One region of the Alteromonas alvinellae genome, then DNA from elsewhere that is predicted to be linked to it. Evidence: predicted binding sites of a transcription regulator. Region 1 holds the regulator's gene; the other holds the start of a gene.
What was found. The regulator MetJ, encoded in region 1, represses methionine synthesis genes. The targets are predictions, from matches to a motif close to TAGACGTCTAGACGTCTA.

Region 1 (11,625 bases):
GAATAGCGCGGTCTTATCTATGCACACTGGTATAAGGCATCGATAGTTCATTACATGTATATCAGATGGTAACTGCGGGCGGCCTTGGTGGCAAAGTTTAATGCAGGCTTTATACAACAAAGGCGCATTGACTGCGCCTTTTGTGTAGTGCTTCGTTAAAAAACGCAAGCAAGGTCCTGATTGTCGTATGTATTAAGCGCCTGAGCGCACGCCGAGCATGTGGCAGATGGCGTAGCTTAATTCACTACGGTTCAAAGTATAGAAATGGAAGTGTTTTACCCCTTCTTTAGCTAATACCTTTACTTGATCCATGGCAATGTTAGCACCTATCAGGTTACGGGTGGCTTGGTCGTCGGCATCAAGGCCGTCGAACATTTTGTGCAACCAGCCCGGCACATGCACGTTTGTGAACCCTGCAAATTTCACTAATGTTTGATAGTTAGTTACCGGCAAAATACCCGGAACTATATCTAAGTCGACACCCGCTGCGGCTGCACGGTCTCTAAATCGAAGGTAAACACTGGTATCGAAGAAGAATTGGGTAATCGCTTCTGTAGCGCCTGCTTCTGCCTTTCGCTTTAGGTTTAGCAAATCAAACTGTGCATTTGGCGCTTCAGGGTGCTTCTCCGGATAGGCGGCAACAGAAATATCAAAATCGGCAACGTCTTTTAGTAAGGCAACAAGATCAGAGGCGTACATCTCTGTTTTCTCTACCCCTGGCGGTAAATCGCCACGAAGCGCAACAATACGGCGAATGCCTGAATCCCAGTAGTCTTTTGCGATTTGTTTAAGCTCATCGCGGCTAGCATCAACACAGGTCAAGTGAGGAACCGCCGCTACACCGGTTTGCTGTTGAATACGCTTAACTACGTCGTGGGTTCTGTCACGTTCACCGCTATTCGCGCCGTAGGTTACCGACATGTAGCTTGGCTTTAGTGGCGCTAGGCGTTCAACCGACTTCCACAGGGTCTGTTCCATGGCTTCCGTTTTAGGCGGAAAAAATTCAAAAGATACATCAATATCACGCAGTTCCGATAGGGACTGGTTTAATGCATCGATACCTTGTGCGTAAGAAACCATGGCTTTTTCTCTCAAAAATGTATGCTTATAGACGTTTAGACGTCTAAATTAAAGAATATATGTCTAGACGTCAAGAGGTTTACACTGCTCAATTGACCTTTTCGTGAACTTGTTTAGAATTTCTCTTCATAATATAAAAAGAGTAGACCGAGTTAGTACAATGGCAGAATGGAACGGTAAATATATTCACCCCTACGCAGAGCACGGGAAAAAGAGCGAGCAGGTAAAGAAAGTCACTGTCTCTATACCTATTAATGTGCTTAAAGCACTTACTGATGAGCGTACCCGCCGCCAAATTAATAATTTGCGTCACGCCACTAATTCGGAATTGCTGTGCGAAGCGTTTTTACACGCATTTACCGGGCAACCTTTGCCTAACGATGATGACCTGCGCAAAGACAATCCTAATCGCGTGCCGGCTGAAGCTAGGCGTATTATGGAAGACATGGGCATTGACCCTAGCTTCGAAAACGATGTGTCGGAAGACGACTGATATTTAGTATTAAAGAGAAACGGCGCTTTGTTGTAAGTTATTGCTAGTTGATAACCTACAACACAGCGCCGTTTTTTATATACTTGTATTCTCTACGCGCATTTTTTAGCAAATAAAGGTTGAGCACTAGCCTCTCCATGTTTTTGCCTTATGCGCCAGAACCTTACTCTTCTGGGCTTTCAGGTACGCGTGCAACGCCAGACTCAATAGCCGCCTTAGATACCGCAGTGGCGATACGCTCGCATAAACGCGGGTCCATAGGTTTAGGAATAATGTACTCTTTGCCAAATGTCAGACTAGTACTCTTACTGGCAGCTAGTACTTCTTCTGGTACAGGTTCCTTCGTGATAGCACGAAGGGCTTCTACTGCCGCTACTTTCATTTCATCGTTTATGGCCGTTGCACGAACATCTAGTGCTCCACGGAAAATAAACGGGAAACACAGTACGTTATTAACTTGGTTAGGGTAGTCCGAACGTCCGGTAGCCATAATAAGATCTTTACGTACTTCGTGAGCAAGTTCAGGCTTTATCTCAGGGTCTGGGTTAGAACATGCAAATACAATTGGGTTTTCAGCCATCAAGGCCAGTGTTTCAGGAGGTAGAACATCCGGTCCAGACACACCAACAAAAATATCCGCACCTTCCATTACGTCTTCAAGCGTACGCTTGTCAGTATTGTTAGCAAATAGCTTTTTGTGCTCAGTTAAGTCTTCGCGACGAGTATGGATAACGCCTTTTCTGTCTAGCATATAAATACGCTCGCGCTGGGCACCACACTTAATAAGCAGTTCCATGCAAGCGACTGCTGCTGCACCGGCACCCATACACACAATTTTAGCGCTCTCTATGCTTTTACCCTGAATTTCCAGCGCATTAAGCATGCCCGCTGCAGTTACAATAGCGGTACCGTGCTGATCATCATGAAATACAGGAATTTTACAGCGCTTAATTAGCTCTTGTTCAATCTCAAAGCATTCAGGCGCTTTAATGTCTTCTAGGTTAATGCCGCCAAACGTGTCGGCGATATTCGCTACCGTATTAATGAACTCTTCGGTCGTACGATGCTTCACTTCAATGTCAATGGCATCCAGGCCAGCAAAGCGTTTAAACAGAAGGGCTTTTCCTTCCATAACAGGTTTCGATGCCAGTGGACCTAGGTTACCCAATCCTAAAATCGCGGTTCCGTTACTGATAACGGCAACTAGATTTCCTTTACCCGTGTACTTATAGGCGTTATCTGCATCTTCGGCTATTTCTCTGACCGGTTCGGCAACGCCTGGGCTATAGGCAAGAGCAAGGTCATCCACGCTATCGGCTGGCTTAGATAAATCTACGCGGATTTTTCCAGGTGTGGGTTTGGCGTGATAATCGAGTGCGCGTTGTCTAAAATCTGACATGTAAAAAGGTATCCTTAGATGTAGGGTTCATCGGTGTTTTCGTTCACGCTCTGTAGCTATTTTATTGTCGTTATAGTTATAGGTAGATAAACGTAAGCGCGTTACAACCAAGTAATGACAAAAGTGATTATAAATAGTTGTTAGCACTAGAGCTTGTTGATCTTTGTTGTACAGCAATCATCAATAGGCCCTAAGGTGGCATGTGGAAAAAGCAGATTAGGCGTTCACCTTTACTGATTTTGTTCACATACCTTAATGGATACAAGCCTCAGGTTTATGTACCCAAAAGCGCCACAAGTCTTGAAAGTCATGCATTATTCACAGAATTAATGCTCACTATCAAAGTGCCGATCGCAACTCTAACACAGCCAATCACTGTGTACATATCTGATCAGAATTCTCATATACCAATGTAGGTTAGGCATACTAATTAGACCAGTAAAATGGGGCTATAATTGCCATTCATGCTATTTATTTTGACTTGTTATAACATTCCGTAGGTCTATTGTGTGGAGGATGAAAACAAAGCTATCGAAAGGCTCTACGTTCTCATAAATGAATAGGACAGAAACCCAAATCAGGAAAAAAGAACGCAGGGAGATACCTCGTTAATTCTCCACCCAATATTTCTGATAAAATCCTGTGAAAGCCCACTCAAAATTCGCGCTGAAGGCGAGGATATGACAGAAAGAAAACTAATAACCGTGCTAACCGATGTGTGCGAAAGCGTAAAATCTACCAATAATGGATTTGTTTGGCTAACTCACGTAGGGCATTGGAGAGCGCCGCAAGTGATTGCTGTATTTAACACAGAATCGGAAAAGCAGCGGGCGTTAACTAATGGTTGGGATATAGACTTCATAAGCCAAGTGAATATTGCTTTGGCGTCAATTAAGTCAGCACCTGTTGGAATTTATTTTGATAGCGAAGAACAATGTAAAAAAGTGAGTGGCGGCAATTGGGATAGGCATTTATCTACGGTTAAAAACCTTCACTGACTTCAGGTTACGCTAAATGCTGCAAGGCTAGCTAAAAAGTTATACAGAAAGGTGAGTTACAGAGCTAGATACATTGGCTAGGTACTGGCTTCATGAAGAATATCGGCCGTAAAGTGCTGTTTGGCACACCTTGTTTGTGTGAAGCGTGAATTTTAGGCAATAAAAAAGCGCCATAAAGGCGCTTTTTTCGAACTCGATATCAGGCTTACTTTTTGCCCAATGCACCGAAACGCTTCTTGAAGCGATCAACACGACCACCGGTGTCAACGTTACGTTGCTTACCAGTGTAGAATGGGTGACATGAAGAACATACGTCTAGGTTGATGTCTTTACCAAGCGTAGAACGAATGTTCATTACGTTACCACATGAGCAAGTTGCTGTGATTTCTTCGTATTTTGGGTGGATATCTTGTTTCATTGGGTTACCTCACATAATAAGGCCGTATCGCTATACAACCCGAAGTCGCACACCATACGTTACTTAGTTCAAATGATAAGTCGTTCAAAGAACAGCCTATCGCAAAAGAGCGGCGCATAATAAAGGATGGCAAAGCCTTGATCAAGCTGTTTTTGGCCAAATGCTAAACAAGAGCGCTAGACAAGGTAGCCGTGTAAAAAGAGCCAAACAAAAAACATTCTTTTTATGCTTAACAGAAAAGTATGTTTAAATATTTGTCTTTCAAGTCTAGGCGATATGCGCTAGACGCAAAATCATGCGCTAATAGCAAAATGTGAAGCTAACTGTTAGCAGCGCAAACTACTGTAACGTATAGTTCTGCAAGTAGTTTCAGTATAATTAGTTTCAACATAAGAAGCTTAGTAAGCGCATTAAGCGCTATAACAGTCGTCAAATAAGGTAAAACGTTCGCAATGGCCTTTATCCAAGTTGCCGTGCCAGTGCCACTGCGCCAACTTTTCACATATACCTACGATAACGCACTAAGTGCGGGTGTAAGAGTGGTTGTGCCTTTCGGTCCACGCAAACTTGTGGGCGTAGTCGTTGAAACCCTACACAAACCTGAAAGCGACATTGAAAACTCCAACAAGCTAAAAGCCATTGAGTCGGTACTGGACGATAGCCCCATAATAGATGAGGTGCTGCTGAAAATGGCCCAATGGCTGTGGCAGTACTATCATCATGCGCCGGGTGAAGTGCTACACGCCATGCTGCCTGTTTTGTTGCGCAAAGGCGAGTCAGCCGCGCCAACACCTCAAGACATGCTAATGCTTACCGAAGAAGGTAGGCAAAGGGATGCAGACACGTTATCGCGGGCGCCTAAACAACAAGCCTGTTTTACTGCAATGGCCGGTGGTGCCTTATTAGCGTCCCAAGCGCGCAAGCAATATGGCGCACCTGCGGTCAAGGCGCTTGTCGAAAAGTCATTAGCAAGCATTGAAGAAGTCGCGCCTGAATTTAAGTCAGGCAGTTGGCTTGCCTCGTTATCGGTGTCTGAAAAGCCGGTTCCAGATACTGAGCAGTCGGTTGCCATTGCCGCGCTAAACCGTCAGCAGGGCAACTTCGCTGTAAGCTTACTTGAAGGGGTTACCGGTAGCGGTAAGACGGAAGTGTATCTTCAAGCCATTGAACCCTTACTGCGTGAAGGGAAGCAAGTGCTTATCCTTGTGCCAGAAATCGGGCTTACGCCGCAAACGGTATCTCGCTTTGAGAAGCGCTTTGGTATTGCAGTGGGCGTTTTACACTCTCAGCTTTCTGATAAAGAACGGCTACAGGTGTGGCAGCGAGCAAGAGCTGGTGAACTCGGGATAATCATCGGTACCCGTTCAGCTATTTTCACTCCGCTGCACAACCCCGGCATGCTGATTGTGGATGAAGAGCACGACGAGTCTTTTAAACAACAAGATGGGCTTCGCTATCACGCCCGTGACCTGGCAGCTATGCGGGCTAAGCAGCACAATATTCCTCTTTTATTAGGCAGCGCCACGCCCGCGCTAGAGACACTTAACAATGCGTTAAGCGGTCGCTATGCCCATTTGCAGCTTACCAAGCGAGCCGGAGGGGCGAAAAGCACGCATCAGCATGTGTTAGACGCACGCGATCAACCCATTCACTACGGTATTTCGCAAGGCTTGCTAACGATAATGCGCCAGCATATCAGCGCGGGAAATCAGGTATTGGTGTTTGTGAATCGCAGAGGCTATGCACCAGCGCTGCTGTGCCACCACTGCGGTGAAACCGTCATGTGTAAGCGCTGTGACCGTCCGTATACAGTGCATAAAGCGCAGAACCGACTACAGTGTCATCACTGCGGCGGCATGCGCTCAATGCCATCAAACTGCGAAGCGTGCCATCACAATGAATTAGTTACGGCGGGTACCGGAACCGAGCAAGTTGAGCAAGGGCTTACAAGCTTATTTCCCGGTGTTAAACAGGTACGAATAGACAGCGATACCGTGCGGGGCAAAGATAAACTGCACCAAACACTGGATGCAATAAACCGCCAAGAGTACCAGCTGCTAGTAGGTACCCAGATACTATCAAAAGGGCACCATTTCCCTCATGTAACCCTAGTTGCAGTTCTAGATTGTGATGGTGCACTTTTTAGTGCGGATTTTAGAGCGCCAGAAAAGCTTGCCCAGCTTGTGACACAGCTTGCTGGAAGAGCAGGGCGCGCCAGTAAACCTGGTGAAATGTGGCTTCAAACTCACAACCCCCATCACCCTCTGCTACAGGATTTAGTGCACAATGGCTATGGGCATTTTGCCCGGCACGCATTAATGGAGCGCAAAGCGGCGGGGTTGCCCCCTTTTATTAGTCAATTTGTTATTCGTGCTGAAGCGACTGACAGCAGTTTGGCCTATCGCTTTTTACAAGACAGCAAGCAAGTCTTTCTCCAGCAGCATGCCATTGAGTTAAATGGCCCGTTTCCTTGTCTGATCGAAAAGCGGCAAGGCCGGTTCCGGTCTATGCTGGTATGCAGCCATGAAAAGCGTGCGCCGCTTCACAATGCGCTACGTTTGGCGCTGCCATTTTTACAGGCGTTGCCGCAGGCAATGAAGGTAAGGTGGTCAATAGATATTGATCCTACCGATTTCAGTTAGCTTGTTGGGTAGCAATACGTTAAAATTTTGGCAGGATCGAAGATGCAGAAAAGCTGCTTCTTGATAAAGATTTGGTATATGACGTTTTCTTACGCATACAAACAACGATAACAAGTAGGAATATTGCCGCCTATGGCCCAACGCGATTATGTCTCTCGTGGACGATCTCCTCAAAAAAAGAAGCCTGCTCGTAAAGGTAGAAAACCAGCGGGAAACGCACAAATTAATGCGTCGGTTGTTGAGAAACTTCCAATCGTGCGCCTTATCGGTGTATTCGCATTGGTGATTGGCTTTGGTGTGTTTTTGTGGTCGATAAAAGACAATGTAGAAGATGACGTAGATACCCAAGCTTCACGACCTGTTGCACCTACAGAAGAATCTTTACCTGAACTGCCTGAGGAAGAGTGGGAGTACATCAAAACCCTGCCAGGATACGAAGTGGAAGTTGAGGTCAAAGAGCAAGAAAAGTCTGACAAACGCTATTTAATGCAGTGCGCCTCGTTTAGAACCCGCGCGCAGGCTGAAGAGATGAAAGCCAAAATTGCATTCCAAGGTTTAGAGGCGCTTATAAGGCACAGCACTGGCAGCAACGGCGACTGGTTTCGCGTTATTTTAGGCCCTTACGAGTCTAAGCGTGATGCAGAAAAAGCAAAGCACAGTCTGCGTAAAGTGAACATTGCCACATGCCAAATTTGGTACTGGAACTTGTAGCAGTTAATTGTAAGTAACACTTAATACGTTGCGTAGGGCGCTGAAATAACGCGTAGAGAAAGGATGCGTTTACAAGGAAGTATCAATGAGTATTGCCATCACCGAACAACCAAATTATGCCGCTTATAGCATAGAAGAGCTCGAGGACGTTCTGGAAAACATTGATAAGCAGGCCTTTCCGGAGCGCTACCAGGCAGCAAAGAATGAGCTCGCTTCGAAACGAGCAACGCTGCCACCTGAGAATGATGCGGACGGCGCCCATCATGATGAGCATGTTGGTCGACCTAAATGGTCTGAGCTACACTTGGTCACACGCATATCGAACATTACCTTTTTAGTACTTATCGGCGCAATGTTCGTAAGTGCTTTTACCGATTTTATCGTGATCAATGGATGGCTAGACAATTCGAATTGGGCCATCGTACTTCTCACTTTTGCCTATAGCGCCTTTTATTACCTCGCCATTTTTATCGATAAGCGGCATGCGCAGTTTGTGACTAAAGATTTACGTGGAAAAATGACGTTATTTGGTATGCCGCTATTAGCCTTTTTCTTAAGCTTTAGTTTTGTTGATACGGCATTGCCTTACACGCTTCATTTAGCCTCCGATAAACAAAAGATAGAAAGAAAATTTGCTTATGAAAAAGGAAGCGGCTCTAAGCAATGTCGACATCCACTTTTGCTAAAAGAGAACGGCCCCCTGTCTGATGGGCGCTTATGCTTAAGGAAAAGCGAGCACAAACGCCTACCGAATAAAGGATGGGTGTATGTTAAGGGCTACGAAAGTGGTTTTGGTTTTGACATTGAAGGGTATAGATTTCGCTAAATTCCTATCTTGAATGCTTGGGTATTAATCACTTCAAGTGCAATTAGCCCAAGCAAAAAAGGTTAACTACTACCGTTACCCAATAAACCTTCATAAATGTAGGCTTGCTACTTTATCTGTGCTCTATTATCTAGGCATTATTTCACTTGGCCATAGAGTATATTGGCGAGAGTATGCACTCAATAAATGGTGTATTCAATACACTAGCGAACACGCCAAGCCCACAGAGTAGGCAGCTCTGAGCGCACATTCTTTTGTCTTACCCTTGAAATTAAAAAGCCTTCCCCCACTTATTTGATATTGAATTTGAACGCTGCTGCCTTTGCTAGAGGAAAAACGCAGCAGCGCCCAGCTAAACGGGGAATTAACGTGACAACGATTGTATCTGTACGACGTGGGAATCAAGTGGTAATGGCCGGTGACGGACAGGTATCACTGGGCAATACCGTAATGAAAGGTAATGCGCGCAAAGTGCGCCGTTTATACCACGACAAGATTTTAGCGGGCTTTGCTGGTGGCACGGCCGACGCATTTACGCTGTTTGAACGCTTTGAAGCAAAGCTAGAAGCGCACCAAGGCCATCTGACCAAAGCGGCTGTAGAGCTTGCCAAAGACTGGCGAACTGACAGGGCGCTTCGCAAACTAGAAGCGCTGCTTGCTGTCGCAGACGAAACCGCATCGTTTATTATCACCGGTAACGGTGATGTGGTGCAGCCAGAACAAGATCTTATCGCGATTGGCTCTGGTGGTAACTACGCGCAAGCCGCAGCTACTGCACTACTTGAAAATACAGAGCTAAGCGCAAAAGAAATTGCCGAAAAAGCGTTGACCATAGCGGGTGATATTTGCGTATTCACTAACCATAGCCAAACGGTTGATGTACTAGATTACTAAGTAATAGCTGAGTGCTGTTATCGGTTTGCTGTCGCTCGTATGAATTTGAGTACAGCAAGCGCTGTTAGAAAAGGGTTTATTCATGTCTGAAATGACACCAAGAGAAATTGTTCACGAGTTAGACCGTCATATTATCGGTCAACAAGATGCCAAGCGCGCTGTATCTATTGCACTTCGAAATCGCTGGCGTCGTATGCAGCTTGAACCTGAGCTGCGCCAAGAAGTTACGCCAAAAAATATTTTGATGATTGGCCCAACGGGTGTGGGTAAAACCGAAATCGCTCGCCGTTTAGCTAAACTTGCTAATGCGCCGTTCATTAAAGTTGAAGCGACTAAGTTCACTGAAGTGGGCTATGTGGGTAAAGAAGTTGAAACCATCATTCGTGATCTTGCCGATATCGCGGTAAAGATGACGAAAGAAAACGAAATGAAGAAAGTGAAATTCCGCGCAGAAGAAGCAGCGGAAGAGCGAATTCTAGATGTTTTGCTTCCTCCTCCAGAAGATGCGTGGGGTAATAAGGAAAATGTTGAAGATCGCGGCACGCGACAAGCATTTCGCAAAAAGCTTCGTCAGGGAGACTTAGACGACAAAGAAATTGAAATTGATGTTGCACTTCCGCAGGTTGGCGTAGAAATTATGGCGCCTCCAGGTATGGAAGAAATGACCAACCAGCTTCAAGGCATGTTCCAAAACTTGTCTGGTTCGCAAAAGAAAAAGAAAAAGCTGAAAATTAAAGATGCCTTCAAAATGCTTATTGAAGAAGAGGCGGCGCGCCTTGTGAATCAAGAAGATTTGAAGGAAAAGGCGATTGAATCGGTTGAGCAGCACGGTATCGTGTTCATCGATGAAATTGACAAAATCTGTAAGCGTGAGGGCAACTCGTCGGCCGATGTGTCTCGCGAAGGTGTTCAGCGTGACTTGCTTCCACTTGTGGAAGGTTCAACGGTATCGACAAAACACGGCATGGTTAAAACCGACCATATCTTGTTTATCGCTTCGGGCGCATTCCAAATGAGCAAGCCGTCGGACCTTATTCCAGAGCTTCAGGGTCGTCTTCCAATTCGCGTTGAGCTGTCTGCCCTTAAAGTCGGTGACTTCAAACGCATTCTTACCGAGCCGAATGCGTCTTTAACGCACCAGTACATCGCACTAATGAAGACAGAAGGCGTGGATATCAAGTTCGACGATTCTGGTATTCAGCGCATTGCCGAAGCGGCATGGCAGGTGAATGAGCGCACTGAAAACATTGGTGCCCGCCGTTTGCACACCGTGCTAGAGCGCCTTATGGAAGATATCTCGTTTGACGCCTCTGAAAAGAGCGGTGAGTCATTCGTGATTGATGCAGACTACGTAAACAGCCACCTAGAAACCTTGGTAGATAACGAAGATCTGTCGCGCTTTATCTTGTAATTTAGCGCTAAGTAGAAGTTTCCTCGTTAGTTAATTTGTTCAACTAACCCTTCTACATGAAGAAGAACTAAAAAGCCGACGTTAAGTCGGCTTTTTTACCTTTCTACTTTTTCCCAATGGTCTTCGACTTCTTCAAGACGAATTATTTTTGCAGCTTCTTCCGCTTGAGTATTTGCTAGTAAATCAAGAAAGTAACTTACGGGATTATTCTTCTGTTGGCTTTCCATGTATAAGGCTCTTAAGGCTGCATCTGTTGTCCGTGGAATTTTTGTTTGACCTTTCTCATAACGCGCAATGGTCTGTTCATCAACACCAAAACGATTCGCCAGCATTTTTTGAGAAACATTTAGTTCTACACGTAAGAATTTAAACTCATCATGAGCAAGAGGCTTGTTGGTGTTAACAATTGTCTGTGCTATCGCACTATGAAGACCGTTCATGTCGTCAATGCTTGTATACTCTTCACCGTCTACAACTTCAACGGTAACACCGTTTTTCAGGTATACATTTGATAACCCGCTTTCAGTGTAATGGTACATTTTACCCTCTCAACTTATCCATACAGTAATTAGAAATGACATTGGACTATCATGATGATTTTTAAGTGCAACAGTGAGTTCGATAACTTTGCCCGCAGCTAAACCTTTCAAATTAAATTTCCAGTCTCCAGAAATATCAAGATATGGCCCCTCTCTAAATACTGAGTGCTTACTTTTTAATAAAGTGATCACCTGACCTGTAGTGATTCCTCGC
Region 2 (11,625 bases), on a different contig from region 1:
CGATCTTTTTCGCCTTTCAATCTCCAGATATTGAAGTACTTGGCTTAACTACCGTTTACGGTAACGTTCCAGTAACAATGGCTGCGCAAAACGCACTAACACTTTGTGAAATTGCAGGTAAAGATATCCCTGTAACTAAAGGTGTTGGTATGCCGTGGGTTGGCCCAGAGTCAACGTACGCACACTTCGTACACGGCGAGCACGGCTTTGGTCATATTAAGCCTGAAGCGCCTAAAACCGAGCTTGACCCACGCAGCTCTGCGCAGTTTATCGTTGATATGGCGCGTAAATACCCTGGCGAAATCACCATTGTTGCTATTGGTCCACTAGGTAACTTGGCCCTTGCACTTCGTCTTGAGCCAGAACTGCCTAAGTTGGTAAAAGGCGTTAGCATTATGGGTGGTGCAGCGTTTGTACCAGGTAATGTTACGCCAGTGGCTGAAGCGAACATTTGGAACGATGCACATGCAGCAGAAATCGTTTTCGCAGCAGACTGGGAACTGACCATGTTTGGTTTGGACGTGACAAACTTCACGCCTTTCTCGCCAGCCTTTGTTGAAAAGCTTGAAGAGAAAAACAATACCCTTGGTGGTTTTGTGAAAGAAAGCGCCCAGTTCTACATGGATTTCTACTCGCAAAACCGTGAAGATCGCGTGTGTTTCTTCCACGATGCATTCCCGATTGCCCACCTTCGCCACCCTGAGCTATTTGAACTGACTGAAGGTCACGTTCGTGTTGGAACAGGGACACTAGATAGAGGGCAAACTGTAGTTGCACCTAAAGGTACAACACCGAGCCCGCTATGGAATGAAGCAAATACCATAAAGGTAGCGACTAAAGTTGACCACAAAAAGCTGGAACAACTATTCATAGACACCTACGCTCTATGATATGTTTAAGGGATTGTTAATACACAATCCCTTTTTTATTTACAGCTAGGTTTAAACTCAACGGTTATGAAAGCGGCGCCCCTCCCTCAAAATGAAGACGAACGTCTTGCCGAACTACTCAGCTATGACGTGCTTGATACCGAAGCTGAACAACTCTTTGATGACCTGACAGCGCTCGCTTCGCAAATTTGCGAAACCCCTATAGCACTTATTAGCTTAATAGACCCTGATCGCCAGTGGTTCAAATCACGAGTGGGGTTGGATGCTGAAGAGACGTCCCGGGAAATTGCTTTTTGCTCTCATGCGATTTTGCAAGAAGAAGTGTTCGAAATTTCTAACGCCACATTAGACCCTCGATTTCATGACAACCCTTTGGTAACAGGTGCCCCTGATATTCGATTCTATGCTGGCGCACCACTCATCACCCCATCGGGACACGCAATCGGTACACTTTGCGCCATTGACCGTAAACCTAAAACACTGACAGAAGCGCAGAGAGCATCACTTCAAACCCTAAGCAAATCGGTAGTAGCGCATTTAGAACTAAAGCGTAAAAACCGAGAGCTAGAGCGTACCAGCCAATTTAAATCTGATTTTTTGTCTTACATAAGCCACGAAATCAGAACGCCACTTAATGCGATAAACACATTTAGCCAACTGCTTGAAGGCGAAGCTCAAAAGTTAAATTTACCCTCGTCATTTACTACACCACTTTCCCATGTGAGCCAAAGCGGTGAAAGGCTTTTAGAAATAGTAAATTCTGTTTTAGACATAAAGCAGATAGAAGCGGGTAAAATGCGCGTAATGCCGCGCGCTGTAAACACCAAAGATTTTTTCACCCACTTGTTTTCATTAACGAAGATCCGCGCTGAAGACAGCGGTATCATATTTTCTACAAATATTGATGACGCCGTACCCGATACGCTGTTTTTTGACGACACCAAATTTGGACAAGTCGCGCTTAATTTGCTGTCCAATGCAATTAAGTTTACTGGTCGCGGTAAATCTGTGAAGGCGCAGGTAAAATACAAAAGCGGCAAGGTAATATTTAATGTCATTGATCAAGGCATTGGTATGAGCGATGACGATCAAAAACGGCTTTTTACACCTTTCGAGCGAATGGAAAACGCCCGTCAAATAAGTGGAACCGGCTTAGGCTTGAATATATCGAAGCGCCTTGTCGAGCTCATGGACGGGTCTATTAAAGTTAGTAGTAAGTTGAATCACGGTACCCGAATAAGTGTTACCTTACCTGCCGACGCCCTAAGCGCAAACCAGTTCGTTGAGGCTCAACCGCGCAGCTTTGTCGCCCAAGTAAACATAGATAACTCAGTAAATGTATTGGTAGTTGAAGACCACTATATAAACCAAGTGGTTATTCAAACCTTGTTCGAAAAACTGGGCGTGTCGCTTTCTGTGGTAAGCACTGGCGAGGAAGGCGTTGAATACGCCAAGTCTAATCCAGTCGACTTAGTTCTTATGGATCTTAATTTACCAGGTATTCAAGGCGATGAAGCAACATTAAAAATAAAGGGGTTTAAGCCAAATTTACCTATTGTTGCATTAACGGCGGATGTGATAACTCAGCCAGAACATTTGCGTGAGCAAGGCCTTGATGATGTCTTGACCAAACCCATTGAGAGTAGTGAATTGGTTCGTGTACTTAATCACTATTTAGGTGAATCTGATCGTTAACTTTTTGGTTTAAAGCGAGTAAGGCCTTCAATCATGCAGATAAACGTTTCACAAGAAAGCATGCAAGCTCGCGCACAGCTGCGGAAAAAGCTTCGCGTAGCGCGCCGTGAGTTATCTAGTGAACAACATGAGGATGCTGCAAAACGCATAGCATTACAACTCAATGCCCTGCCTTTTCTCAACGAGGGCACAACAATAGCGGGGTATTTAGTTAACGACGGCGAAGTCAATTTAAAGTACTACATCAATTCTGTTTGGCAGGCTTCAAGCAAAAAAAGATTCACACTTCCTGTACTACACCCTGTATGCAAAGGGCATCTACTTTTCTTAGCTTACAACCCAAACACCCAGCTTATTTGGAACAAATACAACATTGAAGAACCCGTGTTGGCTTGTAAAGACGTTGTTCCTGTTACGCAATGTGATGTTATTCTTATGCCGCTTGTAGGCTTTGATAATAACGGTAATCGCTTAGGCATGGGTGGTGGCTATTACGATCGTACATTAAGCTTTATTCAGCGCCAAATAGGTTCTCATTCGCCTCTTAAAAAACGTGCGCCAAAGTTGGTAGGCATTGCCCACGACATTCAAGAAGTAGATGCCCTACCTATTGCACCGTGGGATGTGCCGCTCGATGCTATAGTAACACCCACGCGCACCCTGCATTTTACTAACTCATGATAGTCATTATAACAAATTGAATATACGAACTTGTGGGTTCATGTACGCTTATACGATACACTTGCGAACACAATAAGTCGGAGAATGACCATGGATCAGAACGCAAAAAAACAAGCCGTAGCCAAAGCAGCCATCGAATATGTTGAAGCAGATAGCATTGTAGGTGTGGGTACAGGCTCTACCGTAAATTTCTTTATTGAAGAACTCGGTAACATTAAACACAAAATTGAAGGCGCAGTATCAAGCTCAGAAGCATCTACCGAGCGTTTAAAAGCCCTAGGCATTGAAGTGTTCGAGTTAAACGAAGTCAGCAACCTTTCGGTTTATATCGATGGGGCTGATGAGGTTACTGAACACAAGCATATGATTAAAGGTGGAGGCGCAGCACTCACTCGCGAAAAAATTGTAGCCGGCGCCGCAACTACTTTTGTGTGTATCGTTGATGAAAGCAAGCGTGTGCCTGTATTGGGCTCATTTCCACTACCGGTCGAGGTTATTCCCATGGCTCGCTCTTTCGTAGCACGAGAGCTAGTAAAGCTTGGTGGCGATCCTGAATACCGACAGGGAGTAGTGACAGATAACGGTAACGTTATTTTAGATGTACACAACCTTGAGATTCTTAATCCGCGCGAACTGGAACAAAAAATAAATAATATTCCGGGCGTAGTGACTAACGGTATCTTTGCGCTAAGAGGCGCGGATATTGTACTAAGTGCCACAGAAAGTGGTGTTGAAACCTTTAAGTGATAGCTTGGCACGGCGTATAGTACGGTGAAAAGCTATACAAAATACTGCTTTCAACTTAATGCGTTTTCTGTTAATTTCCGTTTAGACGTCTAGATGTCTTTAGTGAGGTGCGAGGCGTTTTAACGCTTACGCTAACTAAGGTCCGCGTCATTAGTAGCGAAAGCAATCAACGCGATTATAAAAGCTTGGTAGCAGTTTTGCTAAAGCAAGGCTTCAGAGCAGCGTAGTGATGCACATTACCGCACAGGTTATACAAAGCTACGCTTTTAATACTTGTACGTTCAGTTAGTCTTGGATTGGCGATGCAAGCAAACCAAATTACATCAGTGAGAGATAGCGAGTTCATGAGCAAAGTTTCATTAGAGAAGGATAAAATCCGAATTTTGTTGTTGGAAGGTGTTCACCAAAGTGCTTTGGAGACACTAAAAAGCAATGGGTATAGCAACATTGAATTTCTCAAAACCTCACTTCCTGAAGATGAGTTAATTGAGAAGATAAAAGACGCCCACTTTGTTGGTATTCGCTCGCGTACCCAAATTACCGAAAAAGTGGTTGATGCAGCGCAAAAGCTTGTGGCTATTGGCTGTTTCTGCATTGGCACTAACCAAGTTGATCTTGACGCCACACAACGTCGCGGCATCCCGGTATTTAACGCCCCGTTTTCTAATACTCGCTCGGTTGCTGAACTGGTTCTTGGGCAAATTATTCTTCTACTTCGTCAAGTACCAAGCAAAAACGCCAAAGCCCATCGTGGTGAATGGGAAAAAACTGCGGTTGGCTCTTACGAGGCTCGCGGAAAAACCCTTGGCATTATTGGCTATGGTCACATTGGTACTCAGCTAAGTATTCTTGCTGAACATTTAGGTATGCGCGTTCAATTCTTCGATATCGAAGATAAACTTGTGTTGGGTAACTCTGCCCAGGTGAAGTCACTGGGAAAACTGCTTAATACCTCTGATGTGGTATCGCTACACGTGCCTGAAACGCCTCAAACACAAGACATGATTGGCGAGAAAGAACTGTCTCAAATGAAAAAAGGTAGCATTTTAATTAACGCTTCTCGCGGTACCGTCGTTGATATTGACGCGCTTGCAAAGGCATTGGAAAGCGGCCACCTTAATGGCGCAGCAATTGATGTATTCCCAGTAGAGCCTAAGTCTAATACTGAAGAGTTTGAGTCACCGCTTCGTGCGTTCGACAACGTTATTCTTACGCCACACGTGGGCGGAAGCACACAAGAAGCGCAAGAGAACATCGGAATTGAAGTGGCAGGAAAACTAGCGAAATACAGCGACAACGGCTCTACGCTATCAGCGGTTAACTTCCCTGAAGTATCGCTGCCTGAGCACACCGGTCGTTCACGACTGCTTCACGTACATAGAAACCAACCGGGTATTCTTACCCAAATTAACCAAGCGTTTGCAGAAAAAGGTATTAACATTGAAGCCCAGTATCTACAGACCAACGCGGAAATTGGTTACGTGGTTGTGGATGTTAAAGAAGACCGTGGCTATGAAGCATTGGCAGAGCTTCAACAAATTGATGGCACAATTAAGACTCGCATTCTTCACTAAGAAGCCTTGTTTGTAGCCTAAACAAAAAACGCTGCACTGTGTGCAGCGTTTTTTTATGCTTATCATTTTACTTCGATATTTTGAAGGGCCTATTGACCTTTAAACAAATTAGTTCGGCTTAGAAGAAGTTGTAAACTAGGCTTACAGCAGTTTCAGTATCAAGCTTTTCTACATCTTCATCAACGTTGGTGTTGTGGTCTAATTTAAATGAAAGGCGCATAGAAAGGTTACCGCTAATGGTAGCCGTAAGCGCAGATTCGGCACGTGACTTAGTGTTGTCAGCCCCCACTTCCGTACTCACTGTTTGAGTGAATTTAGCAGTATCAGAAATCTTCCAAGAATATGCTGATGATGCACGAACAATCATGCTATCAAGGTTTTCACCGTCTTGAGTTTCAATAAAAGAATAACCCGGACCGATTGAATATTCTAAGGTATGGCGTTTGTTTTGAAGAACCTTTTGGTTCCAACCCGCAGCTACAGTAGCCTGGTAGTTAAAGTTGCTGAACCGGTCATCTTCATAAGATGCAAATCCGAATAAACGGTTATCTGGGTTGGCGAGTTTGTAGTTACCCTGCGCTGAACCGAAGAACTTCTGTGCAGAAGTAAATTCGATATCTTCTTGCTCGCCTGCATCATTTTCTTGTTGAACAGTTTCCTGTTTGTACAGACCTTTTAAAACGTAGTCGTTACTCCACTTCTCAAGTTCTTGATGCGCTTGAATACCTGCGCTGATAGATGTTGTTTCAGTGTTACCTGAGGTAGAGATAAAACCTAGCTCACCTTCCATTGTGAAAGGCTTCACTTCATCGTCTTGAGCGAAAACAGCCGGAGAAAGAGAAATTGCAACTAGAGATGCAAGCACTTGCTTTTTCATTGAACAATCCTATTGATTATCGGTCCATTCGTTGTACGCGATACCTTTTGAACTGCAAGGCGGTACAACACGAGTTTAAAAAGAAGTCTATTAAGTAATGCACCAGAGGAACTGGTATCACAAACAATGGTGCGAAGTGTACATTTTCAAACCTCTCAGTCAATGAGAACGCGGCAAAAAGCCTATATTCGACTATTAATTTACACTAATTGACTAAAAGAATTGATAGACCAGCGCTACCGATGTTTCTGTGCTTAACGCCGCGACATCTTCAGGAGTGTCTGTTTCGTGATTTAATATGAATGATAATTTCATTGCCAATGATCCAAATACATTGGCAGAAAGCGAGGTTTCTGAGCGAGATTTTGTATTTTCTTCGCCGGCCTCTGTACTAACGAATTGTCTTAATTTTGCACCCGAGCTCCAATGATATTTATACTCGGCAGACGCTCGCACTATAATGCCGTCATTCACAAGGCTCTCGTTGTCTTCTTCCGCTTCAATAAAGGTATACCCTGGCCCGACACTATAACGAAATTCGCTATCTTCATTTCGCCACACGCGCTGTGACCAACCCGCAGCAAGTGAAGCACGGTGTTCATAACCGGTAAACTGATCGTCTTCGTAATCGCCATACATGAAGAGGCGTCGTCCCGGCGTAAGAAGTTTATAGTCGAATTGTGCGCTCGTGAAAAAGCGCTGTGCGCTGATATCGCGCTCTGTGGTCGGCGTACCACTTTCTTTATAAAGCAGTTCAGCAAAATAAATACTGCTCCAGTTTTCGGTTTCGTGGTCAGCGTTGACCGCCGCTTTAACGCTTGCTGCAGACGTGTTGCCTGTATTAATTAAAACACCGAGCTCTCCGTCTAATGTAAAACGCGGTATTTCATCATCGGCGTCGGGAGTAAAATCTGCATGATAAAGCGTTTCAATAAGATCCCTCGCGTTTGCAGATAAACACACGCCAATACAAATGGCACCTACAACAACACGTGGCCGGAAGATTTTTCTAAACATAATCTGATTTTACGTCGAGCTATTATAGTTATTAGATTACGTCTATTCGAGACGCACGTAATACCAATCCTCTGGGAGAGCTTTACTCTGATTTACAATATAAAAGTGCGGTGACAGAATTGATGCACTGAAAGCTCAGTGAATAAGCGACACAATTTTTGCTGTTTCTTGCTCAGCATATTCAATTGAATTACTTATCACTTCCATGTCGAGACTTACTGTATTGGCTATTTCTGGCGTAAAAAGTTCAATGTCAGCATAGTTTTCTTTATCAAGTTGACTAAGTGTTATACGACTTGCAATTGCAAGAACACATACATCAACGTCAGAAGTATATTTTGCTGCATCGTTCATAAACGATACGGGATAAAAAAGACCAATCGGTAAGTGCCATTTTTCAAGTATGATACCGCTGCAATGTGCAAAGGTAAAACCGAAATGAGCCAGTTGCTCAATATGTGGCAAGTCACTCTTTTTCCCATTTCGGTAATTGTCATAAAGCTTAGGCTCTTTCTTCGCAACAATGAGCTCGCTCAGGTTTTGCAAAATACCCATCACGAAAAAGCGTTCGGCGCCACGAACATTCAGCCGCATGGCTAGACTCTTCGCCACCATCCCGCAATAAACAGAAGCATGCCAGTGCTTGTCTAAATCAATTAGCAATGTATCAAAATGCTTAAACGCAGTGGTTGCAGTTTCAGCAATAACCAAATTATAGAGGGCTTCGCCACCGATAACATTTATGGCTTTTGTTACAGATTCGATTTGAGAGGGGAAACGAAAAAGCGAACTATTGGCCAGGCGTAACACCTTAGCAGTGAGAGAGGGGTCGGCACTGATTAGTACAGCGATGTCTTCAATACTCGAACGAGGATTGTCTAGCGTTGAGCGTAAGCGCACGCAAATTTCGGGTAGCGTAAATGATTTCGCAGCATACGAAACATACTTTTCTAACGGCATTAATAAATCTCAAACTCTTTTTTAACGACTTTCAGGCGGCTCATCGAAAAGAGAAAACTGTTGTGCCGCCTCCTCGCCCTTCAGTGCTTGCGTTTTGCGTAATTTTGATAAAACTGCATTTTTACGTCGTACACACGCACTAATTATCTTTCTTTTTGTTGCATCATCAACTTTAAGCCAATAAAGGCGCTCATCACGACTTCTATAGCAGCCTTTGCAGTACCCTCTTGGACCAGACTCGCAGACACCTACACAAGGACTTGGGATTTCAAAAAATTCAAGCTGCTTAGATTGAGCTTTGATATCCGTCATTTCAGGCTTACCACCCTTAGTCAATGAGCTTTAAGTGCTTGAGAATACTCGGCACTATCCTAAATTAAAACGCATATAGGCGAATCTAGCCAGTAGACATTAGCAGTAATCTAATACATAAAGTGCACAAATGCGCGTTCTACTCAATATTGCGTGAGCGTATTAGCATAGCATGAATATTAGTCAATAAGGGTATATTCGATGGTAGACACCACGCGCACTTTCTTTATATGTGGATGATGACTATCGCGACTAGAAATACTGAACTGCCCTTGGTTGGCGCGCTTAATTTTGCCCAACGTACTTTTTGAATCTTTGGCAAATTTTTCCGCCACCTCTCTCGCATTGAGCGTAGCTTCTTCAATCATTGCCGGCTTTACTTCGTTTAAGCGGGTAAATACATAATCGGGCTGAGCACGGTAGCTTTGGTCTGATAATACAATACCCGTTTTAATTAACTCCCCAATTTGCTGCATAAGCGCTCGCACCTTTTCAACATCATTTGAAAAGACAGTAACAGTTTGAATGGCACTGTAGCGAAATGGCGCTTTTTCACTACTTCCGTATTGTTGCGCCAATTTGTCATTTATTTCAGGCTTTCCAATAGTAATACTTTCTGCTGAAATGCCCTTCTCTTCTAAAAAGTTAGCCACCTGAAAGCTATTCTTTTCGATATGTTCATACAGTTGAGGTAAGTCGTTGCCCGCGTCGACAAATTGAATAGGCCAAATAACCTGATCAGCAATGTATTCTCGCTCTGACAATCCTTTTACGGTTACTACTCTATCCCACGTTTGCATATCGTTCATGGCAGAAGACACCTGAACACCAAGCAAAGACACAGCAACCACCATGCCCATTGCCATTACTATCGCCGCACCTACTTTCATTCGAATCTCCATTCTTTCTGTTTTCAACAGGATACGAGCGAATATAAGCTTTTCGGTTTCACAAAACGAGATAAAAGCTGACCAATGGTGGCAAAAAAAAGGCCACTCAAATGAGTGGCCTAAAGAGCCCCTTAAGAGGGCAACGCTTGGGTAGACGGGAGAGTTAACCTTTACGCTGTATCAGGTAATAAAATACCGGAGTTAAGATAAGTCCAAATACGGTAACACCAATCATGCCTGAGAATACTGCCACACCCATGGCCTGACGCATTTCAGAGCCGGCACCGGTTGATACCGCCATTGGCAGCACACCCATGATGAAAGCAATGGACGTCATTAGTATTGGACGAAGACGTAAGCGACTTGCTTCTTTAATGGCTGAAAGCGCGTCCATCCCCTTGTCTTGAAGCTCTTTTGCAAACTCGACAATAAGAATGGCGTTCTTCGTTGCAAGGCCAACCAGTACAATCAGACCTATTTGGGTAAAAATATTGTTGTCGCCGCCATAAACTTGCACACCAATAAGCGCACTCAGCAAGGTCATGGGAACAATCAATATGATTGCCAGTGGCAAACGCAGGCTTTCGTATTGAGCAGCCAGCACTAAGAACACTAAAAGCACAACTAATGGGAATACAAACGCTGATGCATTACCCGCTAATATTTGCTGATAGGTGATCTCAGTCCACTCGTAAGTCATGCCAAGTGGTAACGTTTCAGCCAGTATTTCTTCAATAGCTGCCTTCGCTTGGTCAGACGAATAGCCTGGCGCTGCTGCACCGTTTATTTCAGCGGTGACGTATCCGTTATAGTGCATAACACGGTCTGGGCCTGCACTGTGCTCAATGTTCAAGAATGAGCCAAGCGGGATCATCTCACCTTGTGCATTACGCACTTTAAACTGCGTAATGTTCTCAATATCCTGACGGTATTGGGCATCAGCTTGTACATTTACTTGATAAGTTCTACCGAACAAGTTGAAGTCGTTCACGTATAACGAACCTAAGTAGCCCTGCATGGTGGTAAACAAGGTATCGATGTTTACACCTTGGCTCACCGCTTTTTCACGGTCTACATCTACATCGAGCTGTGGTACAGCAACAGTGAAGCTGGTAAATGCATCGGTTAGCGCTGGGTGTGCCCACGCTTTGCCAATCACTTCTTGCGTTACGCGCTCAAGTTCTTCAAAGCCTAGGTTCCCTCTGTCTTCAACCTGTAAACGAAAACCACCAATCGTGCCTAACCCCATTACTGGTGGCGGCGGGAATATTGCCACAAAGGCACCTTTAATAGACCCAAAGTTCTGGTTAAGCTGGGCGGCAATGGCACCACCAGATAGATCAGGCGTCGTTCTCTTATCAAAGTCAGTCAGCGTTGCAAACAACACACCTGAGCTTGGGCTATTGGTAAACCCGTTAATATTCAAGCCAGGGAATGCAATCGCATCTTCAACGCCAGGGTGTTCCATAGCAATACGAGACATTTCACGGATCACTTCTTCAGTTCTGTCTAAGCTTGCTGCATTAGGCAGTTGAGCAAAGGCGACCAAATACTGCTTATCTTGCGGCGGAACATAGCCTGTTGGTGTATTGGCAAACTGGAAGTAAGTGAGCCCTAGCAGACCCGCGTAAAGCACCATGATGATACTGCTCTTACGGATAAGCCCACCCACAGCACCAGTGTAGCGCTTTGAGTTACGGTCAAAGAAACGATTAAACGGTGAAAATACAAAGCGGCCAAACACTTTATCCATTAAACGGGTTAACCAGTCATTCGCTTTACCGTGAGGTTTCAACAGCAATGCAGATAATGCAGGGCTAAGCGTTAACGAGTTAATTGCAGAAATTACCGTAGAGATAGTAATTGTTAGCGCAAACTGCTTATAGAACTGCCCAGTAAGCCCGCTCATGAAAGCAGTAGGTACGAATACCGCAGCAAGTACCAGTGTTGTGGCAATGATAGGACCGGTTACTTCTTTCATT

Region 2: serA (phosphoglycerate dehydrogenase) is a predicted target of MetJ. The motif match lies at 4,088-4,105, and genes of this name have one in related genera.

What each region holds. Positions count from the first base shown of each region.
Region 1 covers NZ_CACSIH010000171.1:11,588-23,212, forward strand. Annotated here, with positions in the region: gene metF (methylenetetrahydrofolate reductase) at 193-1,080, opposite strand; gene metJ (met regulon transcriptional regulator MetJ) at 1,241-1,573, shown strand; gene ACX5KA_RS12725 (malic enzyme-like NAD(P)-binding protein) at 1,737-2,972, opposite strand; gene ACX5KA_RS12730 (hypothetical protein) at 3,653-3,970, shown strand; gene rpmE (50S ribosomal protein L31) at 4,176-4,388, opposite strand; gene priA (primosomal protein N') at 4,841-7,030, shown strand; gene ACX5KA_RS12745 (SPOR domain-containing protein) at 7,163-7,741, shown strand; gene ACX5KA_RS12750 (hypothetical protein) at 7,827-8,567, shown strand; gene hslV (ATP-dependent protease subunit HslV) at 8,937-9,461, shown strand; gene hslU (HslU--HslV peptidase ATPase subunit) at 9,544-10,872, shown strand; gene ACX5KA_RS12765 (helix-turn-helix domain-containing protein) at 10,968-11,411, opposite strand; gene ACX5KA_RS12770 (DUF4258 domain-containing protein) at 11,421-11,625, opposite strand, start outside.
Region 2 covers NZ_CACSIH010000098.1:6,479-18,103, forward strand. Annotated here, with positions in the region: gene ACX5KA_RS06135 (nucleoside hydrolase) at 1-890, shown strand, start outside; gene ACX5KA_RS06140 (hybrid sensor histidine kinase/response regulator) at 957-2,585, shown strand; gene ACX5KA_RS06145 (5-formyltetrahydrofolate cyclo-ligase) at 2,619-3,266, shown strand; gene rpiA (ribose-5-phosphate isomerase RpiA) at 3,357-4,013, shown strand; gene serA (phosphoglycerate dehydrogenase) at 4,358-5,587, shown strand; gene ACX5KA_RS06160 (DUF481 domain-containing protein) at 5,706-6,464, opposite strand; gene ACX5KA_RS06165 (DUF481 domain-containing protein) at 6,678-7,481, opposite strand; gene ACX5KA_RS06170 (HDOD domain-containing protein) at 7,617-8,441, opposite strand; gene ACX5KA_RS06175 (DUF1289 domain-containing protein) at 8,463-8,753, opposite strand; gene ACX5KA_RS06180 (SIMPL domain-containing protein) at 8,933-9,643, opposite strand; gene ACX5KA_RS06185 (efflux RND transporter permease subunit) at 9,807-11,625, opposite strand, start outside.